3 regions of the Oceanobacillus sp. CF4.6 genome follow, and region 3 is predicted to be linked to each of the others. Evidence: riboswitches for the same ligand, from Rfam matches in the RefSeq annotation. Region 3 holds a riboswitch; each other region holds the start of a gene.

What was found. A riboswitch is a leader RNA that binds a small molecule or an ion and turns the genes downstream of it on or off. The one in region 3 is predicted to bind S-adenosylmethionine.
Region 1: another riboswitch for S-adenosylmethionine. It lies ahead of ACHABU_RS02885 (S-adenosylmethionine synthetase N-terminal domain-containing protein); the one in region 3 lies ahead of ACHABU_RS12940 (5-methyltetrahydropteroyltriglutamate--homocysteine S-methyltransferase).
Region 2: another riboswitch for S-adenosylmethionine. It lies ahead of ACHABU_RS04000 (methionine ABC transporter ATP-binding protein); the one in region 3 lies ahead of ACHABU_RS12940 (5-methyltetrahydropteroyltriglutamate--homocysteine S-methyltransferase).

What each region holds. Positions count from the first base shown of each region.
Region 1 covers NZ_JBIMEX010000001.1:540,888-545,062, forward strand. The annotation lists gene ACHABU_RS02875 (aminotransferase class I/II-fold pyridoxal phosphate-dependent enzyme) at 1-779, opposite strand, end outside; gene ACHABU_RS02880 (hypothetical protein) at 776-931, opposite strand; gene ACHABU_RS02885 (S-adenosylmethionine synthetase N-terminal domain-containing protein) at 925-1,182, opposite strand; SAM riboswitch class I at 1,276-1,397, opposite strand; gene ACHABU_RS02890 (potassium/proton antiporter) at 1,558-3,012, opposite strand; partial or broken gene ACHABU_RS02895 (multicopper oxidase domain-containing protein) at 3,199-3,309, shown strand; gene ACHABU_RS02900 (serine/threonine protein kinase) at 3,362-4,039, opposite strand.
Region 2 covers NZ_JBIMEX010000002.1:75,846-80,020, reverse strand. The annotation lists gene ACHABU_RS04020 (arsenate reductase family protein) at 318-674, shown strand; gene gcvH (glycine cleavage system protein GcvH) at 748-1,128, shown strand; gene ACHABU_RS04010 (toprim domain-containing protein) at 1,237-1,593, shown strand; gene ACHABU_RS04005 (thioredoxin family protein) at 1,618-1,932, shown strand; SAM riboswitch class I at 2,024-2,131, shown strand; gene ACHABU_RS04000 (methionine ABC transporter ATP-binding protein) at 2,226-3,260, shown strand; gene ACHABU_RS03995 (methionine ABC transporter permease) at 3,250-3,918, shown strand; gene ACHABU_RS03990 (MetQ/NlpA family ABC transporter substrate-binding protein) at 3,981-4,175, shown strand, end outside.
Region 3 covers NZ_JBIMEX010000008.1:25,477-29,651, reverse strand. The annotation lists gene ACHABU_RS12955 (3'-5' exonuclease) at 1-236, opposite strand, end outside; gene ACHABU_RS12950 (CBS domain-containing protein) at 310-1,002, opposite strand; gene ACHABU_RS12945 (MBL fold metallo-hydrolase) at 1,022-1,996, opposite strand; SAM riboswitch class I at 2,248-2,351, shown strand; gene ACHABU_RS12940 (5-methyltetrahydropteroyltriglutamate--homocysteine S-methyltransferase) at 2,435-3,538, shown strand; gene ACHABU_RS12935 (5-methyltetrahydropteroyltriglutamate--homocysteine S-methyltransferase) at 3,593-4,175, shown strand, end outside.

The DNA of each region.
Region 1 (4,175 bases), on a different contig from region 3:
GAGGCGATTCTATTATTGTTAAGGAGAAGGATTGAACTTTGTGTTAAGGAGCCACCAGTCTTATGCATGCTTACCGTTACAACATCTGCCCCAGCAGAGATAGGATCGATCATCTCCTCCGACATAAAGCCAAGATGGGCACCGTGCGCACTATCGACAATGACCGTCATATCCCGGTCATGGGCAATCGTGCAAATTGTTGCCAAATCGCTCATCGATCCGAAATAAGTCGGGTAGGTAACCAGTAACGTCCCTGCTTCTGGATGCTCTTCGATGGCTTTTCTTACATTGGAAATCGAAATACCGTGGGAAATTCCAAAGTGGTAATCAACTTCCGGCTGAATAAATACTGGTTTCACTCCACTTAAAATAATCCCATCCATGACGGATTTATGGCAATTTCGGGGTACGAGTAATGTATCTCCCGGCTTACAGGCTGCCATAATCATGGCATGAATGCCAATCGTTGTTCCATTCACGAGAAAGTATGCATGATCGGCGCCGAACGCATCGGCAGCCAATTCTTGTGCTTCTTTAATGACAGATTGGGGATGACTTAATAAATCAAGCTCTTTCATGGAATTAACATCCATCCGCATCGTCGTTTCCCCAAGTGCCATCTTTAACGGATTCATTTGCGCACCCATTTTATGACCTGGTACATCAAATGGGGTTACTTCTTGCTTTGCATAGTGCACTAAAGCTTCAAACAAGGGCATCTTATCCTGATCAACCAATGAAATACTTTTCGTTACACGCTCTTGCAAGTCGTTCATCATGATTGTCCAACTCCTGCAAAATCATAGATTGATAATGCTTGTTTTAGCTCTTCTACTTTATCTATTCTTTCCCACGAGACGTGGTGATTGCTTCTGCCAAAGTGTCCATATACGGCTAATTGTTTATCTTGCAGCTTACGTAAGTTCAACATGTTGATGATACCGTGTACCCTATTTCAATGAATGTATCTCTTGCAATTTTTTCGATATCTATGAAGGCTATAGTGGTAATTTCCCCACCTATAATAACCGTATTTGTCGTGTCAAACACTTCACAGGCTACCCTAGAAAAGGAATCCTGCTCAAGCGCTGCGTCCAGTACTACAGCCGAAATCTGATCTGCGTTTTTATCGGGATGTCTTTCAGATACAGACTCTAAGTTAAATAAAATTTTCTCTGCCAACATTAACCCTCCTAACAAAAAAAATAATTTTAGGCATACAAAAAAGCTCTCCTACAACCTAAGGAAAGCTTCGATTAATATCAGCTGCTTATCCTCTTATTGTTCACAAAATGCAAAATTTTGTGCTCAGGTTGGGCCCCATGATCTGATTGTTTAAAACAGATTGGTTTGCCACCGTATCTTTGACCCCTCGTCTCAACGGCTATTAATAAGATAGACTTTATTCGTGCTGAGAATAATACTAATCGATAATAAATATCATGTCAATTGATTTTTTTGTATGGAATTCCTAGATTCTAACTGTTGCTGAAACCAATTTTCCCACATGACAACGATGTCCTATAATCAGAAGCGATTATAGGACATAACGATCAATTAAACTTCCTGGTGTTTTTGCTTTCCCAATAATGCTATTTTTGCTTTTTTCCTGTTTTCTTTATCACTCAAGACGAACAGCGTGTCCCCTTTTTCAATGATCGACGTACCTGTTGGCGTCAATAATTTTTTATTCCGAGTAATCCCAATGATTAATGTCGCATCGGGTAATTCCAAATCGATTAATGACGTACCAATTGCCGGGGAACGTTTTGGTATGGTTACCTTCATAATTTCCGAGTCCGTATTCCCCAAATTGATTAATTCAATGCTTGCATTTCCATCCTCTTCTTCTTCCGTTAAACCTAGCTTTTCAGCAAGCCAGGATAAAGTGCTTCCTTGAACTAAGGCAGAAATTAATACAACGAAAAATACGGTGTTAAATATCAGATTACTATTTTCCAGACCCGATAAAATCGGATAGGTAGCCAACACAATCGGAACGGCACCTTTTAAACCTGCCCATGAAATAAATAATTTTTGTTTTACATCGTATTTCATAAACAGCATACTGACAAAAACAGCAATCGGACGTGCAACAAACATTAAAATAATGGCAATCAGAATCCCTTCCCAAAATACGGCTGTTAGTTGTTCCGGAAAAACAAGCAGTCCAAGCAAGGTAAACATCACAATTTGCATCATCCAGGCAAAACCTTCATTAAACCTTAAAATAGAAAATCGGTGTGTTAAATCGCTGTTACCAACAAATACGGCCATGACATAAACTGCGAGTAAACCGCTACCTCCAAGGAAATCGGTTAATGCATACGTAAAAACAGCAGATCCCATTGCAAGTACAGGGTATAAGCCGGAAATATCCAGTTTTATATTATTTATAACAACAACAGTGATTTTACCAAGCAGTAGTCCTAACCCAAGGCCAAGACCCATTTGCAAGAAAAAGCCTCCGACTGCAGACCAGATCGACATGTCGGGGATTTGAATCATTTCAATTAACATAACGGTAAGAAATACAGCCATCGGATCATTCGAACCAGACTCCGCCTCCAATGTAGATGTCAGTCGCTTATTAAAGTTTTTATTTCCTAATACCGAAAATACGGCTGCTGCGTCCGTTGATCCAACAATCGCACCTAAAAGAAGTCCCTCCAATAATGAAAAATCCAAAATATACATAGCTGCTACACCAGTTACAATCGTCGTAATGAAGACTCCCAGTGTTGCCAGAGAAGTAGCAGGAACAAGGATTGGCCGCATTCTTCCCCATTTTGTTTGGGTACCACCATCGAATAGAATAATGATTAATGCCAATATACCAATAAATTGGGTTAGCCGAACTTCCTCAAAATATATAAATCTGTTAAGTATCATACCAACAATTAGGAAAAGAATAAGTGAAGGCACTCCTAATCGAGAAGAGAATTTCGTCGTTAATACACCAATGATTAGCATGGCTGAGAGTAAGAATAATAATCCCCCTATGATTTCCATCCAGAACAATCCTTCCATCACATAAACTTATAGCTATCTATCTATTGTAAAAAGGTGAAAAGTGAATCTACTATTTAAATAAATTTTCGAATTTATTCGTTTAACCTGAAACCTTTAAATGATTCTCTATTAAATTTTAACACAAATATCTAGTTTTAACCCTTTTCACTGCCTAGTCTTTACTATAGAATAATTCGTTATTTCTCACCCGGTGACTACGTGTGGCATTGCCATACTCTTGAACATGAAGATTATGATATGATGCGCCCGTTTACCGTTACAGACCCGAAAAAATAACAAAACTGCTGAATTTACAAATTGTAAGTTCAGCAGTTTTGTTATAGCTACATTACTTTTTAAACGTTGTGTGCTTGATAACAAATTGCATAAATTCCTCATACGTCGAAAAATATTTTTGCTGCTGATTATACCATTTACGAATCGTTTCCAATAACCAAAATGGAACCGGTTTGCTATCCATTCGATGATAGTGATCTTCGTATGCCTTTTTTAAATGTTCAAATCGAAAATCATTCCCTGGTTGAATGTATTCAGAAACGTCAATAATCTTTGCTCTCCCGTTTTGCATTAATATATTTTTTAAATGGATATCACGTGGGTTTAGCCCCTGCTCACGTATATATTGTCGTGCATCCTCCACGTCCAGAATTACGCTTTCTGGAATGTGTATTCCTTGTAACAGACAATCAAAAAGTGTCGGTCCTTCTTCAAAACTCAACACAAGATAGTTTTCCGTTGAAGCAAAGCACGTTGAAAAGAATGGTGACTCTCCTAAAGTGTGATAAACTTCTTCTTCAATATTAATTTTAGAAACTTTATCTTCTGCATAGATTTTAAATGCGTAGGACGGAACATAAAGACATTGAAAAACGGCTGCGTCAGTTCCAACGCCTATACATTTTAACCCGTCTGAATCTCCATGTATGGTTACAGGTTGATTGTTTGGATTAGAAGTAATTCTGATTTTGGATAGATATGGAGATGCTGTTTCCCAGTTGTTTTCCATCGTGTTTCCCCTTTTTTAAAATGTATGATGTATTTTATGTATATTTAATTTAATCGTTTCTATACAATTTCTGAAAGAATAAAAGAATACTGCTATGTGCATCATGCAGGTGCACATAGCAGTATTCCTGAATTTC
Region 2 (4,175 bases), on a different contig from region 3:
GAGTCTCACCTATGCCTTTCCTCCCGCAGAAGTCTACGTGTATTTCCCAGAGCTAGTTAGAAGGGTTGCTGACTATTACTACATTCGCGGGTAGCTGACATAGCATCAACAACTTCACCAGAGCGATCCCGGACGGCGATGGAAGCACACGATTTTGGATATCAGCTAGTAGTTACTTCGTATTTTATCTTAACTACGAAGATTATAAATCAGCAAACATTACGAAAAGAAGCTTAACTAAAAGCACTTATAATGGATTAATGCACATTGGGTTTGATATAATGAAATTCAATTTAGTGGTATGAGGGGGTTATCGGGTGGCATTAACATTTTATTGGTATCCAAATTGTGGAACATGCAAGAATGCGAAGAAATGGTTTGAAACTAATAATGTCGATTATACAAGTGTACATATTGTGGAAGAGAGTCCGTCAAAAGAAGAAATAATGAATCTGATGGAGAAAAGTGATCTTCCGGCAAAGAAATTTTTTAATACGAGTGGGAAGAAGTACCGCGAGTTAAGTATCAAAGATAAAATCAAGGATGCAAGCACGGAAGAAATGGCGGAAATATTGGCATCTGATGGAATGCTGATTAAGCGGCCCATTGTAACAGATGGCGAGATTGTTACAGTCGGTTTCAAAGAAGAAACATTCCAGGAAAATTGGAAATAAGTATAACAGGGACTAGAAAAAGAGAGCATTAAATTGTATAGTTAGATTGGAATTAATTATTGGAGGGATAAGAATGAGCTTACCAGAGGAATTATTGTATTCAAAAGAACACGAATGGATTAAAAAAGAGAATGGAAATGTACGAATCGGTATTACGGCATTTGCTCAGGATGAACTTGGCGATATCGTTTTTGTGGAATTACCTGAAGTTGGTGATGAGCTAACCGTAGATGAGCCCTTTGGTAGTGTTGAATCTGTTAAGACAGTTTCTGAATTGTATGCTCCAATAAGTGGCAAAGTAGTTGAAGTAAATGAAGAGTTGGATGACAGCCCAGAGTTTGTAAACGAATCACCATACGAGAAAGCATGGATGGTTGTAGTGGAACCGTCTAATGAATCTGAGCTTGATGAACTACTTACACCTGATCAATACAAAGAATTAACCGAAGAATAATGCTCCGTAGGCTGACTAAAGCACACAATTGTGTATAGTCAGCCTTAGTTTTATCATATAATGGATGTAAATAAGCATCTTTCTTGCTTGCATAAGGAGTGCTATGTGATGATAACTACTGAACCAGAGAAAGTAATTATTGTCGAAGGGCTGACAGACAAACGGCAGATTGCGAAGATTATCAACGACAATGTTACGATTATTTGTACGAATGGTACACTTGGTGTGGAGAAATTTGATGAATTACTGGAAACATATGAACTGGATGAGAAGGATGTTTTTATACTGGTAGATGAGGATAAGTCGGGGATGAAATTACGGAAACAACTTGCTCGCGAACTTCCACATGCGGAACACATTTATGTTAGCAGTGAATACCGCGAAGTAGCTGCAACACCTGAGAAGATTCTTGCGAGTGCTTTACTCAGCAAACATTTTTCCGTCCATCCCATATTTTTATTTTAGTGCAAAGGTATAAGGTGGTAAAAGGTGAAAACTATTACAGAAGAAACGCATAAACAAGACCGAATGTTGCTCTATATTTATACTCCATTTTGTGGAACATGCAGTGTTGCACGTGCAATGCTTGAAAAAATTGAAGCGGTTCATCAGGAAAACATATTTTATGAAATGAATGCGTCTTTGAACCCGGAATTTATGATTGAGAATAAAATAGAAAGTGTCCCATGCCTGTTAATTAAGGAAGACAGCCAAATAAAGGAGAAAATCTATGCCTTCCATTCGACAGGCAATATCTATAGTTATTTAATAAAGTATAAGCCTGAGTTGTTTGCGAAAAGCTAAGGATAATAGAAAGATACAAAAATTTAATATTGACATGAATATTTCACCGTGCTACTATAGTCTCACTGATTCAAAACTTAATATTTTCTATCTCTTATCTTGAGCGGTGGAGGGACTGGCCCTTTGAACCCGCGGCAACCTTCAAATTTAAATTTGAAAGGTGCCAATTCCTGCAAAGTAGTACTTTGACAGATGAGAGAACGTGAGACTTTATGTAAACTATTACGTCTTTCTGTTCTCGAGCAGATGGACGTTTTTTGTTGATTAAATGTGAATCATTAGGAGGATAAATAGTGATTTCAATTGAGGGTTTAAGTAAAATCTTTGCTCTAAATAAGAAAAATATAACAGCTGTTGACGATTTGACCCTTCATATAAAAGAAGGCGAAATCTATGGCGTAATCGGATATAGTGGTGCTGGTAAAAGTACGTTTGTACGCCTGCTAAACCGACTGGAAGAACCAACTGCAGGTAAAGTTATCATCGACAACCAGGAGATTACGGCTTTGAATACGAAACAGCTACGGCTTGCACGCCAGGAAATGGGTATGATTTTCCAACACTTTAATCTGCTTTGGTCAAAAACAGTTGAAGATAATATTGCCTTTCCATTGGAAATAGCAGGCGCATCCAAAGCGGAACGTTCTTTGCGGGTGCAAGAGCTAATTGATCTCGTCGGGCTTAGTGGACGTGAAAAGGCATATCCATCCCAGTTAAGTGGTGGACAGAAACAACGTGTTGGTATTGCGCGTGCACTTGCAAACAATCCGAAAGTATTGCTGTGTGATGAAGCAACATCTGCATTAGATCCCGAAACGACCAACTCCATTTTAAACTTATTGATGGATATTAATAAGAAGCTTGGTTTGACAATCATTTTAATTACTCACGAAATGCATGTTATTCGTAAAATCTGTAATCAGGTTGCTGTCATGGAGCAAGGGAAAGTCGTGGAACAAGGGCAAGTGCTAGAGGTATTCACACATCCGAAAATGCCAGTTACAAAGAAGTTTGTGGAACAAATTATGGGATCCAGTAGTGAAGATGATGATATATCGAATATTATCGATACGTATAGTAACGAGGGGAAAATTCTACGCTTGCATTTTCTTGGGGAAACTACAAATCAAGCCCTCATCAGTGAATTGGCGAAAAAGTTTGATATCGATCTGAATATATTGCAGGGGAAAATAACACAAACTCAGGCTGGCGGATATGGTACATTATTTGTCCAGGCGAAAGGTGAAATTGAGGAAGTTAATAAGGCAGTAAGCTTTATTCAGGAAGAAACCTCAGTAGAAGTGGAGGTTATCCGAGATGCTAACTAATTTATTTCCGAATATCGATATAGAGGATTTTTGGGTAGCTACTTATGAAACATTCTACATGACAATTCTGGCATTGATTGGGACATGTATTTTAGGCCTCATCTTAGGGCTACTTCTCTATCTGACAACAAAAGATGGAATTTGGCAAAATAGCTATGTTAATTTAATCGTAGCAGCATTTGTAAATATATTTCGGGCTATTCCTTTTATTATATTGATTTTATTGTTATTTCCTTTTACTGATTTTTTGATTGGAACCATACGCGGACCAAATGCAGCATTGCCTGCCCTAATTATCGGTTCGGCACCATTTTATGGGAGACTCGTTGAGATTGCTCTCAAAGAAGTAGATAAAGGTGTTGTCGAGGCGGCGAAATCAATGGGGGCAAAGACAAGCACCATTATTTTACGGGTACTTATTCCAGAATCCATGCCTGCCCTTGTCTCAGGACTTACGGTTACAGCAATTGCTTTAATCGGCTATACTGCAATGGCCGGTGTCATTGGCGCCGGTGGACTTGGAAATTACGCCTATTACTTTGGATTCCAGCGAAGAGACTTTGATGTTGTATTTCTTTGTACAATTATAATTGTTATTATCGTATTTATTTTCCAATTTATTGGGGACTTTATTACTAATAAAGTGGATAAAAGATAATTGATTTGTATATAGGCAGATGCCCATTTCAAATATATAAAAACATAGAAGGAGAGAAAAAGATGAAAAAAATTCTAGCATTATTATCATTAGCATTTGTACTACTATTGGCTGCGTGTGGTGGAGGAGATTCTGACACCGGAAGCGATAACGGAACTACGGAAGAAGGAACAGAAGAAACTACTGAGATTACTGTAGGTGCATCAAGTGTTCCCCATGCAGAAATTCTTGAAGAAGCAAAACCTTTGCTTGAAGAG
Region 3 (4,175 bases):
TTCATCAAATACGCATGAAGTGTTGGCCACAATTCAGCAAATGTAGGAGCATCTGCAACATCTTCTTCGGTAATCCCATGAATATATGTATTAAACGGACGAAAATCCGTCATTGGGTTAATTAGACTATAATATTCATCAATAATTTCATGTTCGTTGGCGACAACAAGACCAACAGCACACGGACTGTGGCGTTTTTCATTCGCTGTTTCAAAATCGATGGATACGAAATTCATGGTTCTCCCTCCTCTTACAGCTATTACCTTCTTGGTCATCTTAAAAACTTTATTGGTCAAATCAATTAGGGAATTATATTTCCATTATATCCCAGTTTGTTACGATTCCCAATAGTTTCTCTTGAGAGTTTCCTTTTCCTGTTATGAGCAATGCTTCCAGGCGATATCCTTTTCCAATCTGCTTCTTAAAAATTTCCATTGCCTCATATACAGATGTATCTCTTGATATAAATTTATAATTATCATTTTTCTCACATTGAAGGATTTCCTTCAATTTGGTGTCCAATAAAGGTACTGTACCATCTTGCATTCCTTTTGCCAGCCATTTCGTAATCCCCTTATGCGTAATCAACCCTTGGAATTCGTCATCGTTATAAACAGGAAATTTTGTTATCCCCTTGTGATTAATGACTTCCAGCATATTGGTCATTGGCTCATTTTGCTGAAAGGATATCACTTTTCTTATAAAAAGTGGATCTACTTTGCGTGGACGGGTGAGTTCCTGTTCAATTCTTTCGATACGTTCTACGACAGTATCATGTGGTTCAGCAATCGCAAAAGCCATATCAATTTTGTTATGAACAATCGCATTTCTTAGTTCAGCAAATTCCAGTAAGTCATCCGTGTACCGTTTAATAATTGCATTAGAATCTCGAAGCACTCTGACAGCTCTGGAAAAACCCATTTCTTTTTTAATAAGCAATGCTTTTATCTCTTTTTCAATTCGATTAAATGCAGTTATAAATCGTTCCGAATTTTTGTACATGATAAATTCTCCCGTGAAATTAAAGGTTTTTTAGGAACTTGCTCTGAGCGTTGCTTCCGTGTATCGACTTTTTGAAGAATACGATTCCATTTTCTTCCACTCTCAAAAGTTCGCCTACTGCTTCCAAATAAATTAATCGGGTTAACGTAGCCATAAATGGACTAATATATGTATGAATCGTTGACTCCCCATAAATTACTTCACATAAATCGTTTGCTGTCTTCCCTTTTTCAGATATATGTTCCAACAGTTGCTGCAGACGATAATCATGCTTTTCTTTTATTCTTTGCACACGTTCCTCTAAGTCCATAATCGCTTCACCATGACCTGGAAGCGCAATATCGACCGGATAATTGATTATTTTTGCAAGCGAATGATAGTATTCTTTCATTGGATTTAATTCTTCTCCTGTCCATAGTCCAATTACAGGAGAGATATTTTTTAATACATGGTCTCCCACTATCATTACCTTTTTTTCCCTTTGGTAAAAGCAATACTGATCGGGAGCATGACCAGGTGTCCAGACTACTTCATAGAAATCATTGCCAAATTGGATTTTATCATGTTCTTCAAAGAAACCATCGGGCTCAAAATCATAAATAAGTGAATCATTTTTAAGATGATCGGGTAATTCAGGAATACCATGTTTCTTAATTAGCCCTTTGAGTTTCCTATTAGAAGCGTCGGCGTTACGGCCTTTCAACATTTCTTTATATCCAAGCTTAGAAGTAAAAACAGGAACACCAATGTGCTCCTGAAACCATTTTGCAAGACCGATATGATCCTGGTGGGTGTGTGTCAAAATAACTTTTTCAACTACTACACCTGATTCCAATACTATTTTCCACGTGTCCATCGCTTCTTTTGAATATAAACCGGTATCAATAACTGTATAACCGTTATTTCCTTTTATAAGATAACTGTTCACTTCATGCATTCCACCGGGAATATGGATAACGAGTTTGAATATATTTTCAGTTACTTTACTTAACATATTACTGTCCCCTTTTCATTAATCTCCAGTAGATGCAACAATAAGATTAAAACTTTATAATTTCTATTTTATCGTTACTACTATTAAATGCCAAGCAAACAGTTTCTTAAGTAATCTCTATTGCTTTATAGAATTCCACAACAAGAATTAACGAAGTAAGTGACGTATCTTTTAGTAGATTATTTAATCTATTCTTGACTTATTCGATTTTAGCATGTATTCTGTCTATTAACAGTTAATTAAATATGTATTTCTTATTTAGAGAGGTGGAGGGACTGGCCCTTTGAAGCCTCGGCAACAGACTGAAAATGTACTGTGCCAATTCCAGAAGCAGTGATCTGCTTGAAGATAAGAAGAGAAACTAGTCACGGTATCTAAACCTCTTCTTATCTTTGGAAGAGGTTTTTTTGTTTGTAAAACTTAAGATGAGGTGAAGTAATGTCCAAGAAAAAAGGAAATGCACCATTTAAAGCAGACCATGTAGGAAGCCTACTGCGTCCGGAAGCCATACATATTGCGAGAAAAGAATTTAAAGATGGAAACATTACTGCTGAGGAATTACGGGCAGTGGAAACAAAGGAAATTAAAAGAGTTGTAGATAAGCAGATTGAAGTTGGTTTAGAAGCAGTAACCGACGGAGAATTCAGACGTACCTGGTGGCATTATGATTTCATAGAAAATCTGAATGGACTTGAAGGATTTGAACCAGAGAAAGGACAGAATTTCCATGGTGTTGAAACAGAAAAACACAGTGTACGAAACACTGGAAAAATTTCTTTCAACGAGGACCATCCATTCATTCATGATTTTATGGAGTTAAAAGAAATGGTAGGCGATCGTGCAGTTCCTAAACAAACGATTCCAAGTCCAAATCAGTTATTTATCGCTGGTATTAGAAATCCGGAAATTTATCCGGACATTGAAGCATACGCAGATGATGTTATCGAAGCTTACCGCGCTGCATTAAAAGCATTTTACAATGTCGGTGCACGTTATATTCAACTGGATGATGTGTATATTGCAAGACTATCAGCAGATGACAATCCATCTATAGAAGGCAGCTATTCCAGACAGCAACTGATAGATTTAGCATTGCGAGTTGTCAACGAAGTTCTGGAAGATAAACCAGAGGATTTAACCGTTACAACCCATTTATGTCGCGGAAACTATCAGTCTACGTGGGCATTTGAAGGAAGCTACGCAAAAATTGCACCAACACTGTTTGCAAAAGAAAAAGTAGATGGTTTTTTCCTGGAATATGATGACGAACGCTCTGGAAGTTTCGAACCATTGAAATATATTCCAAATGGTGGAGCACAGGTAGTTATCGGTGCAGTAACATCCAAGTTTGGTGAACTCGAAGATAAAGAGGCAATTAAAACGCGGGTAAAAGAAGCGGCGAAATATGTCCCCTTTGAACAATTATGTATAAGCCCACAGTGTGGATTTTCGTCGACACATCACGGTAATAAACTTACTGAAGAACAACAGTGGGACAAATTGAAATTCGTTGTTGACGTTTCAAAAGAACTTTGGGGTTAAGCTCCCTATCACTATTTTAGAAATAACATTACATATTAGAAAAGGGGAAATAAAATGACAAAAACAGTAGTTAAAGCTCCTTTCAAAGCAGACCATGTAGGAAGCTTCCTGAGACCAGAAAATTTGCACCAGGCAAGAGAAAATTTTAAAGAAGGAAAGATTTCAGCTTCCCAATTACGTGAAGTCGAAACAAAAGAAATCGAGCGCATTGTCGATAAGCAAATTGAAATTGGATTACAGGCAGTTACAGATGGCGAATTCCGCCGTAGCTGGTGGCATCTCGATTTCCTGGAAAATTTGAATGGTATCGAAGGCTATGAAAAAGAAAAAGGGTATGTATTTGATGGCATCGAAACAGATAAACATCACATTCGCAATACCGGTAAAATTTCATTTAACCCAGATCATTTTTTTGTGAAAGATTTTATTGATTTTAAAGAAATCGTTGGTGACCGTGCAATTCCAAAGCAAGCCATTCCGAGCCCTAATCAATTGTTTGAAGCAGGTATACGGAATCCGGAAATTTATGCGGATATTGAAGAATATGCCAATGACATCATAAAAACATACCAAGATGCGATTAAAGCTTTCTATGATGCAGGTGTACGTTATTTACAATTAGATGATGTATATATTG